One region of the Lactobacillus amylovorus DSM 20531 genome, then DNA from elsewhere that is predicted to be linked to it. Evidence: predicted binding sites of a transcription regulator. Region 1 holds the regulator's gene; the other holds the start of a gene.
The links. The regulator Rex, encoded in region 1, represses fermentation and respiration genes when NADH is low (regulators of the CRP and FNR family bind a similar motif). The targets are predictions, from matches to a motif close to TTGTGAANTANTTCACAA.
Positions count from the first base shown of each region.

Region 2: adhE (bifunctional acetaldehyde-CoA/alcohol dehydrogenase) is a predicted target of Rex. The motif match lies at 4,854-4,871, and genes of this name have one in related genera.

Region 1 covers NZ_CP017706.1:723,996-735,757, forward strand. The annotation lists gene groL (chaperonin GroEL) at 1-64, opposite strand, end outside; gene groES (co-chaperone GroES) at 86-370, opposite strand; gene LA20531_RS03775 (LiaF transmembrane domain-containing protein) at 546-1,301, opposite strand; gene LA20531_RS03780 (LytTR family DNA-binding domain-containing protein) at 1,301-1,756, opposite strand; gene LA20531_RS03785 (hypothetical protein) at 1,862-2,137, opposite strand; gene LA20531_RS03795 (SLAP domain-containing protein) at 2,437-3,159, opposite strand; gene LA20531_RS03800 (helveticin J family class III bacteriocin) at 3,173-4,225, opposite strand; gene LA20531_RS03805 (helix-turn-helix domain-containing protein) at 4,284-5,093, opposite strand; partial or broken gene LA20531_RS03810 (sucrose-specific PTS transporter subunit IIBC) at 5,220-7,169, opposite strand; gene LA20531_RS03815 (sucrose-6-phosphate hydrolase) at 7,411-8,859, shown strand; gene LA20531_RS03820 (LacI family DNA-binding transcriptional regulator) at 8,875-9,861, shown strand; gene LA20531_RS03825 (redox-sensing transcriptional repressor Rex) at 9,903-10,538, opposite strand; gene LA20531_RS03830 (ABC-F family ATP-binding cassette domain-containing protein) at 10,723-11,762, shown strand, end outside.
Region 2 covers NZ_CP017706.1:1,538,504-1,550,265, forward strand. The annotation lists gene LA20531_RS07950 (PTS mannose/fructose/sorbose transporter subunit IIC) at 1-318, shown strand, start outside; gene LA20531_RS07955 (PTS system mannose/fructose/sorbose family transporter subunit IID) at 347-1,267, shown strand; gene LA20531_RS07960 (DUF956 family protein) at 1,271-1,639, shown strand; partial or broken gene LA20531_RS07965 (LysR family transcriptional regulator) at 1,682-2,564, opposite strand; gene LA20531_RS07970 (DapH/DapD/GlmU-related protein) at 2,671-3,189, shown strand; gene LA20531_RS07975 (amino acid permease) at 3,217-4,590, opposite strand; gene adhE (bifunctional acetaldehyde-CoA/alcohol dehydrogenase) at 4,901-7,528, shown strand; gene glmS (glutamine--fructose-6-phosphate transaminase (isomerizing)) at 7,730-9,541, shown strand; gene LA20531_RS07990 (IS30 family transposase) at 9,766-10,815, shown strand; gene LA20531_RS07995 (acetate/propionate family kinase) at 11,057-11,762, shown strand, end outside.

The DNA of each region.
Region 1 (11,762 bases):
ACTTGTCAACACCCTTTAAAAGGGAACGTCTTGCATTTTCTGAGAATTTAATATCTTTTGCCATATTCTATATCCGCTCCTTTAATTACTTTTCAATTGCTAAAATGTCTTTTTCGTGAAGAACTAAATACTTTTCGCCTTCGTATTCAACGTTAGTGCCTGAATATCTGTCGTAGATAACTACGTCGCCCTTCTTAACGACCATAGGAATCTTTTCGCCGTTTGATGCGTAAGCACCTTCACCGACAGCTACAACTTCGCCTTCAATTGGCTTCTTCTTAGCATTTGATGCTAAAACGATGCCGCCAACTGTCTTTTCTTCTTCTTCTTTAACTTTAACGATTACACGATCACCGATTGGTTGTAACACGTTTAGTCCCCCTTATAACTTATTTTCTTCTTTTTAAAAGTTTAAAATCATTATTAATTGATTAGCACTCTTATTTATCAAGTGCTAACTTACAAATATGATAATAACCCGTTTACCAAAAAAAAGCAAGAAAAAATTAGCACTTTTTTATAATGAGTGCTAATTTTGAATTTTCTTAATCTTTTACATGTTTAACAGTTAAATCTCCCATGGTATTTCTACCCTGTAAGATCAACTTGGTGCCAGTTCCCTTGCTGTGATCAATATCGACATCGCTCAAACTATTTTGCATATTATTTTCAACTTGCCAATCACTAGGAATATAAACATTAACGTCACACATTGAAGTATTAACGTTCATAATTACTTCATCTCCTGCAGCTTTAGCACCGTCTAAATAAACGCTAACTTCGCCCATAGTAGAATCAATAGTAATAGTCTTTAAATTTTGTGAATGGATATAGCGTGAAGCTTCTGACATTTTTCCACTGATCACCACATTATCACTATCAACACCGAAGCTGCTATCAGTGATCACATTGTCTGAGTCAAAAGTTTTATTTTTCAAATCTGACCAGTTAGCATCCACTTTTTTACCATTAATAATCACTGTCGGCTTGAAACTTTTTCTAAAAATCAAACTAATTCCAGCAGAAATTAGAAATGCGACAAGCAAAATAGTCCACGGAGCAAGCGCTGCAATATGAAGTGGCTTAGCATAAATAATTAATAAAAATGCAATTGAAAAAATAGACCCATATAAATTTTTATTTATTATTGAAGTAATTAAACTAGCTGCAAAAACTACTGTCCAAAAGATCGCCCAGAAACCTATCGTAAATGGTAATAAATGTAACTGGTCAATTACTAAGAACACGGCAGCTGCAATTAACCCAACGCCCCAGAAAATTCGACTCCACTTAGCTTTCATTAGTAAGTCCTTCTTTCGTTTAATTTATCTTTTAATTCGCGGTAGTAACGTCTAGAAACATAAACGGTTTTGTAAGAATGATGAAATTGAATCTGGCAATTAGAAATTGATTTAGTCAAAGCATAAATCTGATCTAAGTTAAGAATTGTTGATTTAGATACTCGCATAAATTGTCCGCCAAGCAAATTTTCTAATTCATACAACTTGTATTTCACAGCATAGCTATGATTTATAGTATGTGCCATTACCTGTTTATCAGCAGTTTCAAAGAATAGAATCTGATTTATATCGAGATAATATGCTTTGTCATCCTTTACTCCAGTAATTTGATCAGGATGAGATGATTCATCTTGCAATTTACGATAAATTCGCTCTAGTTCTGGAGTAATTTTATTAGCTTTGATAATTACTTCCGATTCCTGGTTATCAGGATCAATTTCTAATTTAACCTTCATTTTTTTCATCCCCTTCATTTCTATAATCCTATTACACCGCGTTTTATTAAGAAAAACTAGCTAATTCAACTAAGTGGTCACAAAATTGAAGTAAGCGGTCATTTTTTAAAACCAATCAAAAATTGAAGAAAATAATGCATCCCATAGTCCTTCGACCAAGGTATAAGATAATTGCTTTTTATAAGCCTTACCAAAGCTGGTATATTCATATGTTTTATTTGCTTCTTCATCGGTAAAGTAATATTTGCCATTTTTCCGACTGCACAAAGTTCTAATCAAGGCAACAAGCATCCCCAAAAGCATGAAAAAGATGACTAGAATAATTATGAAGACGATTCCTGTCCAACTTTGTAGGTAGTAGTTAAAGCCTAGCGAAACCATCTAAAGCAAATAGAAAATAAAAGTTAAACCACTAGTAAAAATGCGTGGCAGTTTTATTTTGGCCGTTAATAGAATTGCCGGAATAATGGGCAAAATTGAAAAGATGAGCAAAACTATGCCATAACTTTTAGTAACATTCTTCACTCCACTAAAAAAGATAAAAACTATGCTCAAAATGATGCAAGCAATGAACAATAACCAAGTTCGATTTCTTTTTACATTCATGATTATCCACCTTCTTTTTTGTAGCATAACATGAAAAATCGCTCAAGATTGTTTCTTGAGCGATTTTCTTCATATTAGTTTTTACTGTGTAGCCTATCCTGTTCTTTTTGTCTATTCTCTATAGTTTCCGCAAACTGCAAATCAATTCTTGGACGTTTTGTATCATTTGCATAGATATAAGTTTGTGTTCCTTTGATCCGGTAGAAGCAATAAACCCTGCTAGAAACATTATAGTTTTTCAAATTGAGTAAAGCATCAACTCTGACTTTTTGCCCCTTTTTAACCATCTGAGAAATTGGATTACCCGCATAATTATACAGATGAGCATCACGCTTAACAGTCAAAGTTAATTCTGTAGCGTAAACTGCGTATTTACCTATATGGCCCACATTGGCTGCTTTAACATAATTACCTTGCCCCATGTTATAGTATGGCTGCTTTTTAATCATGCGATATGAAACATAACACATCTTTTTTGGTTGACCATAATCGTTTACAAAAAAGTAGAATGGTGCATTAACCGGAAGTCCATCATACTGGCTTCTAGTATAAGGCATACTAGTATATGGATTAGTTACCGTTTTAGATGTTAAGTTACCAACTAACGTAACTTTTTCTCCCTTAAACAATTTCTTGTAGGAAGTCTTACGTTTACCACTTTTATCATATACATAAGTATTATGATTCAATGTACCAGTATAAGTTGCAGCTGATGTATTTTGTGAGAAGAAACAGAGGAAGCTCACCACCATAAGTACCGCAATGTAAAAGTTCAAATACTTTTTAGAATGTTTCATTCAATAGTCACCTTTATAAGATACCAAACACTTGATATATTCTACTTTCTACAACTGTGTTATTAGCATCATATTTATCATGGTACGATGCTGTCACATATACGTTTCCAGTTCCAGTAATTTGAATACTTTCTAACTCTGTATAATAATTATTATCTACTATACCATTTAATGAGAAGGCTTGACCATTATTATTAGACGAAGATCCCCACGGAATTTTTACAATCTTAGGATGAATGTCACTTTCTATAGTGGTAGATTTTTGACAAGTAACATAAATATTCCAGTTATTATCGATATCAAATCCTTGTACAGAATCGATATACGTATCTCCACTGCCGCCATTAAAAAAGTTATCAATGTGAAATGCATTCTTCTCTTTATCAAATACATTTATTGGAACTGGTGTTGTACCATAAGAATTCAATTTACTATTAATTGAATCTAAATTATACAAAGCAAAATGACCTGAATAATTATTCCAAATACCTGCGATCAGTAACTTATCATAATTAGGAGTTGCTGCGGCTTCTACTCTCAATAAGTGTTGACCATGCCAATTGGCATCTGTTGCTTCAACTAACTGAGATAACCGAGGTAATTGAGTATTTTTGTCATAACTCTCTCCAAATTTCATTCGAGCAATCTGAGTACTCCATTTAATTCCCTCAGTAACTCGTTCATTAGGCTTCACACCCACAAACCAATTATTTTTTGTAGCATATTCCCATGTCTGAGTATGACCACTCGCAGTACCTGTCAACCAAGTTTGAGGTGACGGGAAACTTAAGTATTCTTGATCATTTCGAATTCTACTTACTAAAGTTTGATTTTTATACATCTGTAAAGCGTACACATACGTTTCACCAATGTTTCCTTTTTGTACCACTCTAGCATACGGCATCTTCAAAGTGTGTAATAATTGTACTTGTGCTTCAATCATAATAATTCTTCCTTCCAGTTTTACACAAGCCACATCAAACCAATAATTGTAGAAATTACTGGTGTTACCAATATATCCATATCTATACCTTCCTTCTTTTCTCACACCTTTGATACTAACCATTATCTTTTTAATTAGATACTTCCTTTACCAAACCTTGATCTTGTTTTCCAAATGGAAACTATTTCTCTGGTAGTCCACTTACTATCTTAGGGACAACTCGTTTTAATACGCTTAAAGTTTGTGCCAATTCCTTTTCATTCTTGAAAAAAACAGCATCATAATAATCACCCATCAGCTTATCTAAGGTCAATTCAGGAATTCCCGGTAAATTTTGTAAAAAATTGATATATTTTCGAGCCATTCTTTTAGCACGATAATCATATAAAACATGCAAATAATTAACGAAAATATTGCCAATACGCTTTTGTGTATCTAATGGATATTGATCTATCTTTTGATATTTCACCAACAATTTATTCATCAAGGTAGCTAAGAAGTTAAAATCAATTACTCTAGTAGAATTTCCAATAATTCTCAACATATCTGGATCATCCATCCAGGTAGCATCCCTTTCAAAATAATTAATTAACTTTGCGCTTAGTTCTTGCTTGGTTTCTTTTAAATTATTAGTCAAAACTGCAACTACTAATTCAGCCCGAATTTGTAACTCTTCCGCATCAGAAAAATCGGCTAATTGTTCTTTTACTGCCTTAGCCAATTTAATATCTGGCTTATAAAAAGCTTTAGTTAACTGATCTGCTAGTTCATTTAAACTATTCCGTTTTTTATCAATAATCTTTTTTCTAAAATTATTAACATCGATTTTTCTAGCATCTAATAATTCAAATAAGTCTTTTGCCTTTATGTCCTGAATATCATTTTCAATCTTAGAATAATGAGATACAGAAATAGATGTTCCTTCCACCATTTCTTTTTGCGTCAAATCCAAGTTTTCTCTTTCTTTTCTTAAAGCATCACCAATCGTCATAATTTTTCCTTCTAACAATTTAGAATTTTTAATCAATTATATTATTTAACATGAAAAATCGCCCAAGATTATCTCTTGAGCGTTTTTCTTTATTGTTAATTGTTTTAAGGAATAAGATATCAACGATTAATTACGAGCTGTAACAGCGATTAACTTATCACCATGCTTGTCGCCTGCATCAGTAATACGTTGAACATTTGCATAGTTGGCAGTGTTAGTAATTACTACCATTACAGTAGTATCTTAGCCTGCCTTCTTGACAGCATCTAAGTCAACGCTGCCAAGTTTGTCACCCTTTTGAACACGTTGGCCTTGCTTTACAAAGCTTTCGAAGTGTTCACCCTTAAGGTTTACAGTATCAAGACCGATGTGGATTAAAACTTCAGCACCATCATCTGACTTAATACCATATGCGTGCTTAGTTTCGTAAGCAATAGTTACAGTACCAGTTACTGGTGCGTAAATAGTACCATCACTTGGAATAACTGCAGCACCGTCACCCATCAACTTAGCTGAGAATACTTGATCGTTAACCTTAGTTAAGCTTTCTGGAGTACCGTCAACTGGTGAAGCAATAACTTCATCCTTTAATGATAATTGTTCTTTTGAAACTTTTTCTGCTTTTTGATTTTCTTCAGCTTGAGTAGTTGCGTCATTTACTGGTACGTCTTGACTTGCAACTTCTTCCTTCAAGTGACCCTTACCGTAAACATAAGTAAGAATGAATGCAACTGCAAAACTAATTGCAACTGAGACAACCCACATTGGGATAGTCTTTGGATAAATTGAAAGGAATCCTAAGAAACCAGCTGAACCAAGAGCTGCAGCAGTTACGTGCATCAAGCCAGCAAATGCAGCAGCCACACCTGAACCAATTAAGGCACAGAAGAATGGGAACTTGTACTTCAAGTTAACACCGAAAAGTGCTGGTTCAGTAATACCAAGAAGTGCTGAAACACCTGATGAACTTGCCAAACCCTTCATCTTTTCGTTCTTAGTTAAGAAGTAAACTGCGAAAGTTGCGGCACCTTGTGCAACGTTAGCCATACATGCAGTAACGAAGATAAAGTCACCAGAACTTGCTGGGTTCTTAGCAAAGGCTGCCAAAAGTTGAGTTTCAACAGCTGGGAAACTTTGGTGAAGGCCAGTAGTAACAATTGCTGAGTAAGTAAGACCAAAGATACCCATACCAAAGGCACCAGTAGTGTTGTAAAGCCATACGATTGCATTAGTAATAGCGTCAGATACGCCCTTGAATACTGGTCCAATGATTGTGAAAGTCAAGAAACCAGTAATCATAATTGAAAGAAGTGGCGTAAAGGTAAAGTCAACTGCAGATGGTAAGTGCTTGTGGAAGAATTTTTCCAAAATTGATAATACCCAAACAGCTACTAAAACTGGAATAACTTGGTATTGGTAGTTGGTTTGAGCAACGTGCAAACCGAAGATGTTCCAGAAGTGGTTAGCACCTTGAAGTCCAGGTGTAGTCATAATCATACCGATTGTTGCACCTAAGAATTGGTTGGCACCAAACCGTTTAGCCGCCGACATACCAACTAGAATTGGCATGAAGATAAATGGAGCGGCTGACATTACCTGAATCATTTCTGACATTCCGGCAATGTTTGGAGCCATTTGAACAACTGACTTAGGACCAAATAGTCCTGGTGAAGTCAAGAAGTTGTTCAAAGCCATCAACAAACCACCAGCAAATAAGGCTGGAATAATTGGAACGAAGATGTCAGACAAAAGCTTAATGAAGTCCATGATTGGATTCTTCTTTTGGCCTTCAGCTGCTACCTTCTTTAAATCATCGGTTGATAATTCCTTAAGACCTGTGATTTTAATGAATTCGTCGTAAACGTCATTAACATCCCCTGGCCCAATAATAACTTGATATTGGCCATTAGTCTTAAATGTGCCTTTAACATCTGGATCGTTGTCCAATGCTTTTTGATCAACCTTTGAGTCATCTTTTAAAACTAAACGCAAACGAGTAGCACAGTGAGCACCAGCGATAATATTGTCGCGGCCCACGTCTTTAATTACTCGTTCAGCCACCTTTCTGTGGTCCATATTTGTTTCCTCCCATGTAAGCGCTTTATTATCATTTCACTAATTATGATAACGCATTCAAAAATATGTCAATCGCTTGACATAAATTTCTATATTTTATTTTTACTTATAGTTTTTATTATGGATAAATAAGGCATTATTGTAGTAAATACCAATATGAAAAATATGATAATCGTTTGACATTTTTTTATAATCTACTAAAATATCATATAAAGATAACGCTTACATGGAGGCTTTTATTATGGAATGGACAAGAGAAAAACGTTACTTACCTTATAGTAAATGGGATGCCGATACTTTACTTCATTTGCAAGCACAAGCAGCCAATTCCCCTTACCAAATGCACTATCACTTACATCCAATTTCTGGGTTAATCAACGATCCAAATGGTTTTTCTTACTTTAATGGTGAATATCATCTTTTCTATCAATCATATCCATTTGGTGCTGTTCACGGCTTAAAGTCATGGGTTCACTTTAAATCATCAGATTTAGTTAACTGGGAAAGCTTAGGCTTAGCTGTTGAACCCGATACAATGGCTGATTCTCACGGGGCATACTCAGGTTCTGCTCGTGAAATTGACGGCAAATTATTCCTAATGTACACAGGTAACCACCGCGATGAAAATTGGGTTCGCATCCCTTATCAAGTTGGTGCTTGGATGGACAAAAATGGGAAGGTTGCTGATAAAACTATCTTATTTAAGAATCCTGACCACATTACTGAACACTTCCGCGACCCACAAATTTTAAAGCAAAACGACACCTACTACGCTATTTTGGGTGCACAAGACAAAGCTGAAAAACATGGTCATATTGATGTGTGGAAATCAAAGGATTTAAAGAATTGGGAAGAACTAGGCTTCTTAGACATGGGCACAGATGACTTAGGTTACATGATCGAATGTCCTAACATTGTTAGAGTCGATGGCCACGTTGTTGTAATTTTCTGCCCTCAAGGCTTAGACAAGAAGATTGCCGACTACGATGACATTTACCCTAACATGTACATCATTGCCGACGACATTGATTTTAAAAATCATAAATTAATCAATCCTGGTAAATTGCACAATTTGGACAAAGGCTTCGACGTTTACGCTACCCAAGCATTTAACGCACCTAATGGCAAAGTCTATGAAATCAGCTGGGTTGGTTTACCAGATACCACTTACCCAACCGATAATGAAAACTGGGCCAACTGCCTTAGTCAAGTCAAAAAATTATCTATCAAAGATGGTAAGTTAATGCAAAAACCTGTTTCTGCTATGCAAGAACTTCGTTACAATGAAAAAGAAATTTCAGACGAAAACAAAGCTAGTCAACAATATGAAGCTGAACTCACAATTAAAGCTGGTCAAAAAGGCAGTCTTTACCTTGCCGCAAACGATAATTTAACTAGCGGCCTTAAACTTGATTTCGACACTGAAAACGGAACTTTAATTCTTGATCGTTCTAACGCTGGTCAAAAAGTTTCTGTCGATTATGGTGAAACTAGACAAGCTAACTTTGAAGCTAACACTGACTTAAAGTTAAACATCTTTATTGATCATTCATTAATTGAAATTTTCGTGAACCACGGCGAAGAAGTTTTAACCGGTCGTTATTTTGCAGATCAAAACAATACTAAATTCGCATTTGCACAAAAGACACACTATAATGGTAAATTATGGCAAATGAAAACTATTCTTTAGATTAAGGTGATATAGATGGCAGCTAAATTAAGCGATGTTGCCAAAGAAGCAGGTTGTTCAGTTACTACGGTTTCACGTGTAATCAACAACCATGGCTATTTAAGTCAAAAAACCAAAGATAAAGTTTTTGCGGCAATGCGAAAGCTAAATTATCAACCCAATTCTGTTGCCCGCTCTCTTCAAGGTAAAAGAATGAATCTAGTTGGATTGATTTTCCCTGGTATTATTAATCCATTTTTTGCGGAACTAGTGCAAAACATCGAAGAAGAATTATTCAAAAAAGGCTACAAAGTTATCATGTGCAACGCTAGTCGTGATAAAGAAAAAGAGCATGAATATTTACGCATGCTCCAAGCCAATCAAGTTGATGGTATTATCGCAGGTGCACACAACTTGGGGATTGAAGAATATAAGCAATTAGGTTTGCCAATTGTTTCTTTTGACCGTAAATTATCTGATAATGTCCCTATCGTAAGTTGTGATAACTACCAAGGTATCAAATTAGCCATGCATGATTTAATTCAAGCCGGCTGTAAAAAGATTTACTTTTTGGGTAATGAACATAAAAAAGGCAATCCTACCGATGAACGATTGGATACCTATCTCGATGAAGTGAAAAAGCATGACTTAAAACCACATATTCGTTCTGTCGCTTTTTCTGATTCTTCTAACATTAAAAATATGCAAATTCATGACATGTTAGTTGAAAACCATCCTGATGGCGTAGTTTGCACTGACGATTTAACTGCTATCTTGGTTTTACAAGAAGCTAAAAAATTAGGTATTAAAGTCCCTAAGGAATTAAAAGTAATCGGCTTTGATGGCACTAAATTGATTCAGACTTATCATTCTGAATTAACCACCATCGCCCAACCTATTCACGATATTGCTACATTATTAGTGGATTTGCTTTTAAAGCGAATTGCACATCCCGACGAAGAGCTAAAGCAAATGAACTACACATTGCCTGTAAAACTAATTAAAAGTGAAACGACCGCATAAAAAAACGACTGAGTTGAATCTCAGTCGTTTTTGTTTTGGCATTAATTTTCTTTATCGCTGTCTAAGAAGTAGATCAGTGTTTGTAATTCAGTGGCTAAATCTACGTTTTGTACACGGACATTAGCTGGAGCAGACAATCTAATTGGAGTAAAGTTCATAATTCCCTTTACACCAGCATCTACCATTTCATCAGTTGTCTTTTGCGCTGCAGTTGAAGGAACGGTTAAAATTGCAATTGAAATTTGTTGGTCACTCAATTGTTGCTTTAAATCGTCCATGTCATAAACGGGAACACCGCTTAAAATACGACCAGTGATTTCCTTATTAATATCAAAAGCACATGAAATTCTAATATTGTTACTACGTTTAAAGTTGTAATTTAACAAGGCACGTCCCAAGTTACCTACACCGATCAAGGCAACATTAGTCAATGTGTCTTGATTCAAAATCTTCTTGAAGAATGTAAGCAAGTTCTTAACGTCGTAGCCATATCCACGTTTACCTAATGCGCCAAAATAAGAAAAGTCTCTTCTAATTGAGGCACTATCAACTTGAACAGCTTCTGACAATTCAGTTGATGAAACCTTATCTTTGCCTTCTTCATTCAAAATCAGCAAATAACGGTAATATAATGGTAATCTTTTGGCTGTTGCCTTTGGAATCTTTATTTTTTCCATTTGAAGCCCTCCAAACTTATTCCATGTTTGTGAATGTACAATCAATCACTACTATCATAACTGTTATTATGCCTTTTGTGCAAGTATCTTTTTCACAAAGATACACTTTTTCACATATTGACATGAGAAAACCAGTAATATTAGGCTTGCATCATATGATAGAATAATGATTAGGTGAAAAATTATGATTATTGCACAAGGACACGATTTAGAACAACAATTTGGTGCCAACACGTTATTTAAGAATGTTACTTTTTCAATCGATTCAAATGCAAGAATCGGCTTAGTTGGCCCTAATGGGGTTGGTAAAACTACCCTATTAAAAATTATGACAGGCGAACAAGAACCTACTCGTGGTGAATTTACCGTTAATAAAGGTATTGATGTAGGTTATATCGCCCAGGAAAATGCTTTAGACGAAGACAAAACTATCTGGGATGAAATGGAATCCGTTTTTGCTCCTTTAATCAAAGAAGGCAAAGTATTAACCAACATGCAGCAACAAATTGCAGACCATCCTGAAGATCAGGACTTACTAAAGCAATATGACCAAAAGCAGTTCAATTTTGAACAAAAAGGTGGCTATACTTACCAATCAGATATCAAGAGTATCCTTAACGGCTTTAAGTTTCCTGAAGATACTTGGCAAAAACGCATTGGTAGTTTATCTGGTGGTGAAAAAACCAGATTAGCCTTCGTTAAGTTGCTTTTGCGTAAGCCTGCCTTGCTCTTACTAGACGAACCAACCAACTATTTGGACCTAGATACGCTTGATTGGCTGGAAGGCTTTTTAAAGAACTACAGCGGCGCCATTTTAGTAGTATCCCACGACCAATACTTTTTGGATCATTTGGCAACACAAATTTTTGAGTTGCAATTTGGTAAGCTGACTACTTTTAAAGGTAATTATTCTGCCTACGTAATGCAGCGTGAACAACGTGATAAAGATCAAGAAGCTGCTTACGAAAAACAACAAGCTGAAATCAAGAAAGATGAAGAGTTCATTCAAAAGAACTTGGTTCGTGCCACAACTACTAAGAGAGCACAAAGTCGCCGCAAGAAGCTAGAAAAGATCGATCGCATCAAGCCGCCTAAGCATAAGAACAAGGTGCGTATTCACTTTAGTAGCGAACGTCCATCTGGTAAGGAAGTTTTAATCTTTAATGATTTAACTATTGGCTATCCTGAAAAAACGATGGTGAGTGACATCTCCTTCCAAGTAAA
Region 2 (11,762 bases), 810 kb from region 1:
ACTGTTAGAGGTTGGCTTGCAATGATGCCTCAATGGTTATCAGATGGTATGACCATCGGTGGTGGTATGGTTGTTGCTGTAGGTTACGCTATGGTTATCAACATGATGGCAAGTAGAGAAGTATGGCCATTCTTCGCAATTGGTTTCGCTTTAGCTGCTATCAAGGACTTAACTTTGATCGCCCTTGGTGCTATCGGTCTTTCAATGGCTTTGATGTACTTAGCTCTTGAAGCTAAGGGTGGCAACGGCTCAGGTTCAAACAACTCTGGCGATGCCGATACCGGCGATCCACTCGGCGATATCATTGATGATTATTAAAATGAACGCATAGAGGAGGATTTAAATAATGGCTGATAAAAAAATTAAATTAACCAAACGTGACCGTTTTAACGTTATGTGGCACTCACAATTCCTTCAAGGTTCATGGAACTACGAAAGAATGCAGAACGGTGGTTACGCATACTCAATGATTCCTGCATTGAGAAAGTTATACCCAGACAAGAAAGATTTGTCTGCTGCTTTACAAAGACACTTGGTATTCTTTAACACTCACCCATACTTAGCTTCACCTGTACTTGGTGTTACCTTGGCTTTGGAAGAAGATAAAGCTAACGGTGCTCCTGTTACTGACGACGCTATCCAAGGTGTTAAGGTTGGTATGATGGGACCTTTGGCCGGTGTTGGTGACCCTGTATTCTGGTACACTGTTCGTCCAATTGTTGGTGCCTTAGGTGCATCAATGGCCATTTCAGGTAACGTCATGGGACCTATCTTGTTCTTCGTTATCTGGAACGTAATCAGACTTGCCTTCTTATGGTACACACAAGAATTTGGTTACAACGCTGGTTCAGCTATCACTAACGACATGTCAGGTGGTATGCTTCAAAAAGTTACCCGTGGTGCTTCAATGATGGGTATGTTCGTTTTGGGTGCCTTGATTGAACGTTGGGTAAACATCAAATTTACTCCAATCGTTTCACAAACCCCTATCCAAAAGGGTGGTTACATCGAATGGGACAAGCTTCCATCAGGTGCTAAAGGTATTCAAGAAGCTCTTATGCAATGGAACATGGGTAATGGTAAAGCTTTGACCAATACCAAGGTTACTACTTTGCAAAACAACTTGGATTCATTGATCCCAGGTTTAGCTGGTCTTCTTTTGACATTCTTCTGTATGTGGTTGTTGAAGAAGAAGGTTTCACCAATCTGGATTATCATCGGTATCTTTGTTGTCGGTGTTCTCTTCCACGTATGGGGCATTCTTTAATAAATGGCTAAATCAATTAACACAAGAGTCGATCTGACCGTTGATGGTACCTGGTTTAGAGGTATTGCATCTTATGGAAAAATTATGATCGGCGATAAAGCTTTTGAATTTTATAACGAGAGAAATGTTGAAGACTATGTTCAAATTCCATGGAAAGAAGTAACTTATGTAGTTGCGGACGTTCATTTCAATGGACGTTATATTCCACGTTTTGAAATTAGAACTAAATCTAATGGTAAGTTTATCTTTGCTGCGCGTGATCCTAAGAAGGTATTGCGTGCAATCAGAAAATACGTACCAGCTGACCATATGCGTAAAGCTTTAAGCATGTGGCAACAACTTAAGCAACGTTTTACTCGTAAGAAGAAATAAAGCAAAACAAAAATCCCAAGGTCAAATGGCCTTGGGATTTTTTTAGTCATCAGCAATTGAAGCTTGCAGTCTGTTTAAGAATAATTCAGCGACGGGCGATAAGTTGGTCTCATGTTTCCAGATAACGGTGATTGGCTCACTTAAAGCTGGAGCTATCGGCCTAAATGTTAAACCGGATTTGCTAGAAGTATTAGCAATTTTATCTAGTGTTAACATCACAGCCGCATTGTTTTTAACTAGTAAAGTTCCGTTAAAGCTTAAGTTGACCGTTCCGATGAAATTAACGTCGTCTTTGTAATTGCCAAACCAATTATCGAAATAGTGCATCGTGTCAGCTTGTTGAGAATTAAGTACAGTTCGGCCAACCAGATCCGCTGGTGTAATTACTTTCTTTTCAGCTAAAGGATCATCCATGGTCATTAATACGCCCCATACGTCTCGTTCTGGCAGCTGAATGGAAGCATAGTTGGAAAGGTTAACGTCAACCAATGATAGCCGCAAAATCAACTGTGCCGATGTTTAATTTCTTCTCAGCAAATTCATAATCACCACTTAAAATATGAATTTTAACTGTCGGGTAGTCTTGGATAATGTTGCTGACGAAATTCATCAGTCTTTGCATACCAACACTTTCGCCGGCAGCAATAGTTAAATCACCACTGATTACAGCTGATGATTGCAGGTTGCTCTTAGTTTTGGCAGTTAAAGCTAAAATTTCTTTTGCTTGCTCTAATAAATATTGTCCTGAAGGTGTCAGAGTTAAATGGCGTGGTTGGCGGTTGAATAACCTGACCCCTAATTCGTCTTCCAAATCCGCAATTTGGCGTGATAAAGCAGGCTGAGAAACTAATAATTTCTGTGCCGCTTTCGTCATGTTTAACTCTTGTGCTGTGGCAACGAAATAATTTAAAACTCTTAATTCCATATTTTCACCATAAATAAAAGTTATTATACGTGATACTTAATAATTTTTTTACATTACTTACTTTACCTTTTAAACTAAAAATGAGCAAGAAAAGGAGTAGCAGATTATGAAGACCCAAGACAAAGAACTTATTCAAGAAATTGTCGAACAAAATCAGCGCTTTTTGCAGAACTTGAACACGCAGCGTCATTATGAATGTGAAGCGCGGCAATTAATCAGTGAAATCACAGGACAAAAAATCCCTAAGAGTACAGAAATTAGATTGCCATTTTACACGGATTACGGCCACAACATCAAAATAGGTGAGTGTGTTTTTATCAACTCGAATGTGATGATGGTTGACTTAGGCGGAATTACCATTGAGGACGATGTTTTAATTGGACCGGGTGCATATCTTCTTTCCGTTAACCACGGTTTAAAACCTAAACAAAGAAAAGAGTTTGAATTAAAGCCAGTACTTATTAAGAAAAATGCCTGGATTGGTGCTAGAGCTACTATTTGTCCAGGCGTAATTGTGGGTGAAAATGCTGTAATAGCTGCTGGAGCAGTGGTTACTAAGGATGTGCCGAAAAACACAGTAGTTGCTGGCGTACCTGCAAAAATTATCAAAAAAATAGACAAATAAAAAAACGCAACATTATCGCGTATTTTTTTAAGCTTCTTTTTTGTCACTCCAGAGTTTGGAGATTAAGTACAAGATGAGGAAGGTAACGATAGCTGAAATCATTGGGATGCGGTAGCTTGGCAAGATTAAAAGTAAGATGATCATTAAAACAAAGAATAATAAAATCAAATAATCAACATAAGGAAAGCCAGGCATCTTAAAATCGCTTAGTTCATTTTCGGGTGTTTTTCTTCTGTAAGCAATGTGAGTTAAAACCATTAAGCACCAAATGATTAAGAACATACTTGTTGAAGTAGATGAAATAAAGTTAAAGGCTTGATCGCCGATAATCAAGGTAATCAGTGGTGCGCAGGCCATAAATAATGCTGACAAAATTAAAGCATTTTGTGGCAACTGCCGTCTGGATAGGTGACCAAAAGTTTGATTCCACTTGCCTTTGCCGTGGAAAGTAACGGAGAACAAAAGTCGTCCCGCACTGTATAAAAAACTATTGGTAGATGACACCGCCGCAGAAATTACAACGAAGTTAATGATTAAACTCGCATTTCTAATTCCCGTAGCTCCAAGTGCTTGAACAAATGGACTGGAGTTAGTTGCTACTTTTGACCAAGGAATTACTAACAAAATTCCTAAAATTGCCATGACATAGAATAAAATAATTCGAACTGGCAATTGGTTGACCGCACGCTTTAAAGTAGTTTCTGGATTTTGTGCTTCCGCAGCAGTTAAACCGATCAATTCAACACCGATAAAACTGAAGATAACCATTTGGAAGCCTTGCCAGAATCCTTTTGTGCCTCTTGCAAAGAATCCGCCGTGATCTTCTAAGTTTACAAAGGCAACCGGTCCAAATGAGGTCTTGCCACCTGTGACCAGCAAGTAAATAATCAATAAAACGAAAACCACGATCGTGACGATTTTGATAATAGCAAAACTAAATTCAAGGTTACCGAAAACTCGTGCCGAGATTAAATTGATGATTAATAAAACGGCGATTGTGATGATTCCGGGAATCCAGGGTTTCAGTGTTGGAAACCAATATTTGAAATAGATTCCTAAGGCGGTTGTTTCTGCCATGCCTAACGTAATCCAACTTATCCAGTACAAGTACCCAGTAATAAAGCCGATGTTCTTACCAAGATATTGTTCAATAAAATCAATGTAGGTGTGTTTGTGCAAGTCGGACATGATCAGCTCGCCTAGCGCCCGCATCAATAAAAAGAGAAAAACCCCAACAATGATGTAGATTAAAATGACACTAGGGCCAGCGCGGTGAATACTATCACCAACACCTAGGAAAAGTCCGGTTCCGATTGTCCCGCCTAAAGCAATCAGCTGTATGTGTGCGTTGCTTAGGGTTCGCTTATAATCGGAATCGGTTTGCGATTTTTTATCATTCATATAAGTCCCCCATGTTTTCAGTTTTTTCATATATACTTAATATTTTATCATTGTAGCGAAACTGCACCAGATAAAGTAGACAATTTTTAGAAAATATAAAAAACTGATGCTTTTTAATAAGTTTGTTAATTCACAAACAAATAATATAACAAGCGCTTTCATTTAAGTTATAGCTGAAACTTAGGGCCATTAAATACCTTGCTCACTAGAAAATGTATGGATTTCATGCATTTACTTTTAAAGTTATTGTGCTATAGTTGAAATTGTAAATTAGTTCACAAGAATTAGTAGATCTTAGAGGTAAGAAAATATGGCTAAGACACAACAAAAAGAGACTCTTACAGAGGAACAAAAGAAAAAGCAAATCTACGACATGGTAGACAATTTAGTAAAGAAATCACATGTCGCTTTAGATGAAATGGCCAACTTCACACAAGAACAAGTTGATAAGATCTGTGAAGCAGTTGCTACTGCAGGTGAACAAAATGCTTACCCATTAGCAAAGATGGCTGTTGAAGAAACCAAGCGTGGTGTGGTAGAAGACAAGACTACCAAGAACATGTACGCTAGTGAAAACATTTGGAACAGTTTACGTCACGAAAAAACTGTTGGTGTTATTGACGAAGATAAAGAATTAGGTTTAACCAAAATTGCTGAGCCTAAGGGTGTTATCGCTGGTGTTACTCCAGTAACTAACCCAACTTCAACTGTTATCTTCAAAGCTATGCTTGCTTTAAAGACAAGAAACACTATCATCTTCGGTTTCCACCCACAAGCTCAAAAGAGTTGTGTAGAAACTGGTAAGATTATTCAAGCTGCTGCTGTTGCTGCAGGTGCTCCAAAAGACGCAATTCAATGGATTGAAGAACCAAGTTTGGATGCAACCACTGATTTGATGAACAATCCAGGTGTTCAAACTATTTTGGCAACTGGTGGTCCTGGCATGGTTAAGGCTGCTTACTCATCAGGTAAACCTGCTATCGGTGTTGGTCCTGGTAACGGTCCATCTTACATTGAAAAGTCAGCTAACATCGACCGTGCTGTTTATGACATCGTTTTATCAAAGACGTTCGACAATGGTATGGTTTGTGCTTCAGAAAACTCAGTTGTTGTAGACGACGAGATTTACGACAAGGTTGTTGATGAATTCAAGAAGTGGAACTGCTATTTCTTAAACAAAGAAGAAATTAAGAAGTTCGAAGAACACTTCATCGACCCAAGACGTGGTACTGTTGCAGGTCCTGTAGCTGGTAAATCAGCTTACGAAATTGCTAAGCTTTGTGGTGTTGATGTACCAAAGAACACCAAGGTAATCGTTGCTGAATACAACGGTGTTGGTAGAAAGTTCCCACTTTCAGCTGAAAAGCTTTCACCAGTATTTACTTTGTACCGTGCTAAGAACCATGACGATGCCTTCAGAATTTGTTCTGAACTTCTTGATTACGGTGGTCGTGGTCACACCGCTGGTCTTCACTCAAGCGACAAGAAGATCATTGATGAATTTGCAATGAAGATGGATGCTTGCCGTATCTTGGTTAACTCACCAGCTGCCCTCGGTGGTATCGGTGACCTTTACAACAACATGTTGCCATCACTTACTTTAGGTACTGGTTCTTATGGTGCCAACACCTTCTCACACAACATTGGTGCTAAGGACTTGCTTAATATCAAAACAGTTGCTATGCGTCGCGACAACATGCAATGGGTAAAGGTTCCTTCTAAGACCTACTTCGAACACAACGCAGCTAACTACTTACGTCACATGCCAAACGTAAATCGTTTCTTCATCGTTACTGATGAAGGTGTTGCTGATCAAGGCTTTGCTGATGAAATTACTGACATCATTTCAAAGCGCCGTGGCCAAAAGGAATACGAAGTATTCAAGGCTGTAACTCTTGATCCTAACACTGACGTGATTAAAGACGGTGTTCACAGAATGAACATCTTCAAGCCAGACGTTGTGATTGCTATCGGTGGTGGTTCAGTAATGGACGCTGCTAAGGCAATGCGTTTGTTCTATGAAAACCCAGAAATGAGTTTTGAGGAAGCTTACCAAAAGTTTTTGGACATCAGAAAAAGAGTAGTTCGCTTCCCAAAGATTAACGGCGTTCAACTTGTATGTATCCCAACTACTTCAGGTACTGGTTCAGAAGTTTCACCAATTGCTATCATTAGCGATGCTAAGACTGGTATTAAGCACACTTTATGTGATTATGCTTTAACTCCAGATGTTTCAATTGTTGACGATCAATTTGTTCAAGAAATGCCTAAGCGTTTAATTGCTTGGTCAGGTTTTGAAGCATTGGGTCACGCAATTGAAAGTTATGTTTCAACAATGGCTACTGACTTTACTCGTGGTTGGTCACTTGAAGCTATTAAAATCATTTTTGCCAACTTAAAGAACTCTTACGATGGTAATCTTGCTGCTCGTAAGCAAATGCACGATGCCGCTACTATTGCAGGTATGGCTTACTCAAACGCATTCCTTGGTTTGGAACACTCAATTGCTCACACTGTAGGTTCAACCTTTGATATTCCAAGTGGTGTAAGTGATGCTATTGCTTTACCACAAGTTATCCGCTTCAATTCTAAGCGTCCAGAAAAGCTTGCTATGTGGCCTCATTACTCTGTTTACCGTGCTGATACAGATTATGCAGATATTGCTAAGGCCATTGGCTTGACTGGTTCAAGCAAGGAAGAATTGATTGAAGGATTAGTTCAAAAGATTATCGATTTGGCTCAATCAGTTGGTATTAAGATGGCTTATAAGGACTATGGCGTTGACAAGGCTGAATTCGACAAGAAAGTTGACGAATTAGCTGTTGAAGCATACGGTGATCAAAACACTGTAACTAATCCATCAGCTCCACTTATTAGTGAAATTGCTCAATTGATGAGAGACAGCTATGAGGGTAAAAATACTTCAATCAATAAGTAAATAAAATATTATTAAAGAATGGCTATCGGTTGAGAAACTGATAGCTATTTTTTGTACAAAAAGTTAAGTTATGTATTATACCAATTTCGATGATTTGTACTTGACCGCTTTGCTAAAAAAGAATATTATTGCTACTGTAACAATGAATTTAAACTGGTCCACTATAAGAATATTGAACTAGACCAAAAGGAGAAAAAGTCTATGTGCGGAATTGTCGGAGTTGTAGGTAAGCCTGCAAGAAATATTATTTTAAATGGATTAACTAACTTGGAATACCGTGGATATGATTCAGCTGGTATCTACTTAAATGATTTGCAGGGTCATGAATATTTAACTAAGGCTGTTGGCCGTATTTCTAACTTAAAAGAAAAGTTAACTCCAGATGAACAAGGTTTAGTAGGAATTGGTCATACGCGTTGGGCAACCCATGGTAAGCCAACCGTTGACAACGCTCATCCTCATTTTGATGAAGCTAAGCGCTTTTACTTAGTTCACAACGGTGTGATTGAAAATTACGCTGAATTAAAGGAAAAGTACTTACAAGGGGTTAAATTCCATTCAGATACTGATACTGAAGTTGTAGTTCAATTAGTTGGTAAGATTGCTCGTGACAAGAATTTGGATGGTTTTTCTGCATTTAAGGAAGCTTTGAAGCTTGTAAAAGGCTCATATGCATTTTTACTTGTAGATAATACTGAACCAGATCACGTCTTTATTGCTAAGAACAAGTCTCCAATGATGTTAGGGATTGGTGATGGTTTTAACATTATTGCTTCAGATGCTATCTCAGTGTTTGACCAAACTAAGACTTTCGTTGACTTACAAGATGGCGATGTAGGTGACATCACTAAGGATTCTTACACTATTGAAACTATTGATGGCAAGAAAGTTGATCGTGAACCTCATGTCTTAGATATTGATCCTAATGCAGCTTCAAAAGGTACTTACGAATTCTACATGCTTAAGGAAATCGATGAACAACCTGGTGTTATGCGTCATTTATCTCAAAACTACTTGGATAATGATGGTCAACCTAAGGTAGATTCTAAGATTATTGATGCTATTTCTAAGGCAGATCGTCTTTACATCTTTGCTGCAGGAACTAGTTATCATGCAGGTCTTGTTGGAAAGATTATCTTTGAACACTACACTGGCATCCCAACTGAAGTAGGTCTTGCTTCTGAAGCTGGTTATCACTTCCCAATGATGAGCAAGCATCCATTCTTTATTTTCTTGACTCAATCAGGTGAAACTGCAGATTCACGTGTTGTTTTGAAAGAAACTAATAAACGTGGCATTCCAAGTTTGACTATGACTAACGTAGCTGGTTCAACTCTTTCTCGTGAAGCAACTTATACCATGCTTTTAGGTGCCGGTCCTGAAATTGCTGTTGCTTCAACTAAGGCTTACACTGCTCAAGTTGCTTTACAAGCTGTTCTTGCTAAAGCATTAGGTGAAAGATTAGGCAATAAAGAAGCTAAAAACTGGGATTTACGTAAAGACTTGGCGATGGCTGCAGAAGGCATCCAACAATTAGTAGATGGCAAAGAAAAACTTAAGAAGCTTGCAGACAAGTACTTAGTCAAGTCAAGAAATGCCTTTTACATTGGTCGTGGCATGGATTATGCAGTTGCACTTGAAGCTGCTTTGAAGTTAAAAGAAGTATCTTATATTCAAACTGAAGGTTTTGCAGCGGCAGAACTTAAGCACGGTACAATTTCATTAATTGAAAAAGGTACCCCAGTCGTTGCTTTGATTAATGACCCAGTTACTGCAGATCTTACTCGTGGTAACATTCAAGAAGTTGTATCTCGTGGTGCAAGTGTTATTAAGATTGTGGGTAAAGATTTTGCAGAAGATGGCGATGATATTGTCTTACCAGAAATCAATTACTACATGTCAGCTTTATTGACAGTTGTACCGGCACAACTTTTAGCTTATTATGCTTCTAAAGATAAAGGATTAGATGTTGATAAGCCACGTAACTTAGCTAAGAGTGTTACTGTTGAATAAAAAACAAGATTGAAAGAAATATCCTCAGAGTCAATTGATTCTGAGGATATTTTTAATGATTATTTGTTAAATAATGAGCAAATAAGGTGCATTATTTTAAATATTTAAAATATATAAATCGCCGATTGTAAAATCAAATTGAACACTTTAGAAAAATAAAAAGTCCATTTGGACCTGTTTGATAGAATGTTAATAATCACAAAAACATCTATTGGAGGTCACAAATGGACTCTTTACATTCTATCATGCCTAAGCACCAAAAGGGAAAGCATTTATCATTTGAGCAACGGGTTGTTATTCAAACCCGTATTAAAGACGGTTTCTCTCTTAGGGCTATTGCTCGTGAGCTTGATTGCTCTCCTTCTACTATCAGTTATGAGGTTAAACGTGGTACTGTTTTGCTTTATCATGGTAAGAAAAAACGCTATAAGGCACAACAAGGTGATAAAGCTTACCAAATACATCGTAAGAATTGCGGTCGTAAATCAGATTTCTTAAAGAAATTTGACTTTATCAAATACGTTAATAAGCATTTCTGCGAAGATGGCTGGTCTCTTGATGTATGTGCCAATCGCTGCTTAGCTTTAGGAGAATTTTCTCGTGATCAGGTAGTTTGCACTAGAACCTTGTACAACTATGTAGATCAATGCTTAATGGGTATGAGAAATTCTGATTTGCCAGAAAAGTTAAAGCGCAATACTAAAATACATCGCATTCGTAAAAATAAGAAAAAGCTTGGCCGAAGTATTGAAGAACGTCCCAAGGAGATCAATGATCGTAAGGAATTTGGCCACTGGGAATGCGATTTAGTCTTAGGACATAAAACTAAGGATGATCAAGTACTGCTAACTTTGTCTGAACGAATGAGCCGTGAATTTTTAATCTTGCGTATTCCTGATAAGACAGCCGCCAGTGTGATGACTGCTTTTCAGGCTCTGCGCAAACAGTATAGTGAACATTGGAATGACATCTTTAAGACAATTACAACTGATAATGGATCAGAGTTTGCGGATTTATCCAATCTGGAGACAGTTTCAAAAACCCTGGTTTACTATGCTCATCCATATACTTCTTGTGATAAAGGCACTGTTGAAAGACACAATGGCCTTATTCGCAGATTTATTCCCAAAGGTGATTACATCAATAACTATTCTCTTCAAGATATCATTAATATTGAAACCTGGTGCAATTCACTACCAAGAAAGATCTTGGCATATCATACTCCAGATGAAATCTTTGAGAAAGAATTAGATCATATCTATCAAGCAGTATAAATGTTCAATTTATTATTGCAATTTACGAAAATATATAAATTAGGGTTTTTGCTATTGAAAGATTCTTTTTAAGAAACTATTTGATCAAGCAACAATTTTTAAGATATATTGATAAATCAATACTTGTAGCTAATAAAATTATTTTTATAAAAACATTTTAATTATAAAATTAAAGAGCTATACTAATAAATGAAAATTCACTTGTGAAAAATATAACTAAATGAATCGGGGGATTTAGTTTATGAAAAAGGTTTTGGCAGTAAATTCAGGGAGTTCTTCATTTAAGTTCAAATTATTTTCATTTCCAGATGAAAAAGTGATTGCTAAGGGGATGGGCGATCGAATTGGACTAGAAGATTCTACCTTTTCCATTGCTTTAGTTGATGGTACAAAGTATACTAAGAAAATTGCCATTCCTGATCAAGAAGCTGCAGTTAGCATATTAATTAAGGATTTGCAGAAATATCACGTTTTAAAGAGTTTGAATGAGATTGTGGGGGTAGGCCATCGAGTAGTTAATGGTGGCGAATATTTCAAAGATTCAACTGTAATTGATAAAAATAAGTTGCAAAAGATACTTGATTTGTCAGATTTTGCCCCATTGCATAATCCACCAGAAGCACGAGGAATTGAAGCATTTATGCATGTTTTGCCTAAAGTGCCACAAGTTGCTGTTTTTGATACTTCTTTTCATGAGATGCTTGATCCTGTACATTATTTGTATTCTATTCCTTATGAATATTATGAAAAATATCGTGCCCGTAAATATGGTGCTCACGGTACATCTGTTCATTATGTAACTTTAGAAGCTGCTAAGATGATGCATAAGGATCTTAGGGAGTCTAAGCTGATTATTTGTCACCTAGGAAATGGTGCTTCAATAACTGCTGTGAAGAATGGTAAGTCCTATGACACTTCAATGGGATTTAGTCCATTGTCAGGTATTA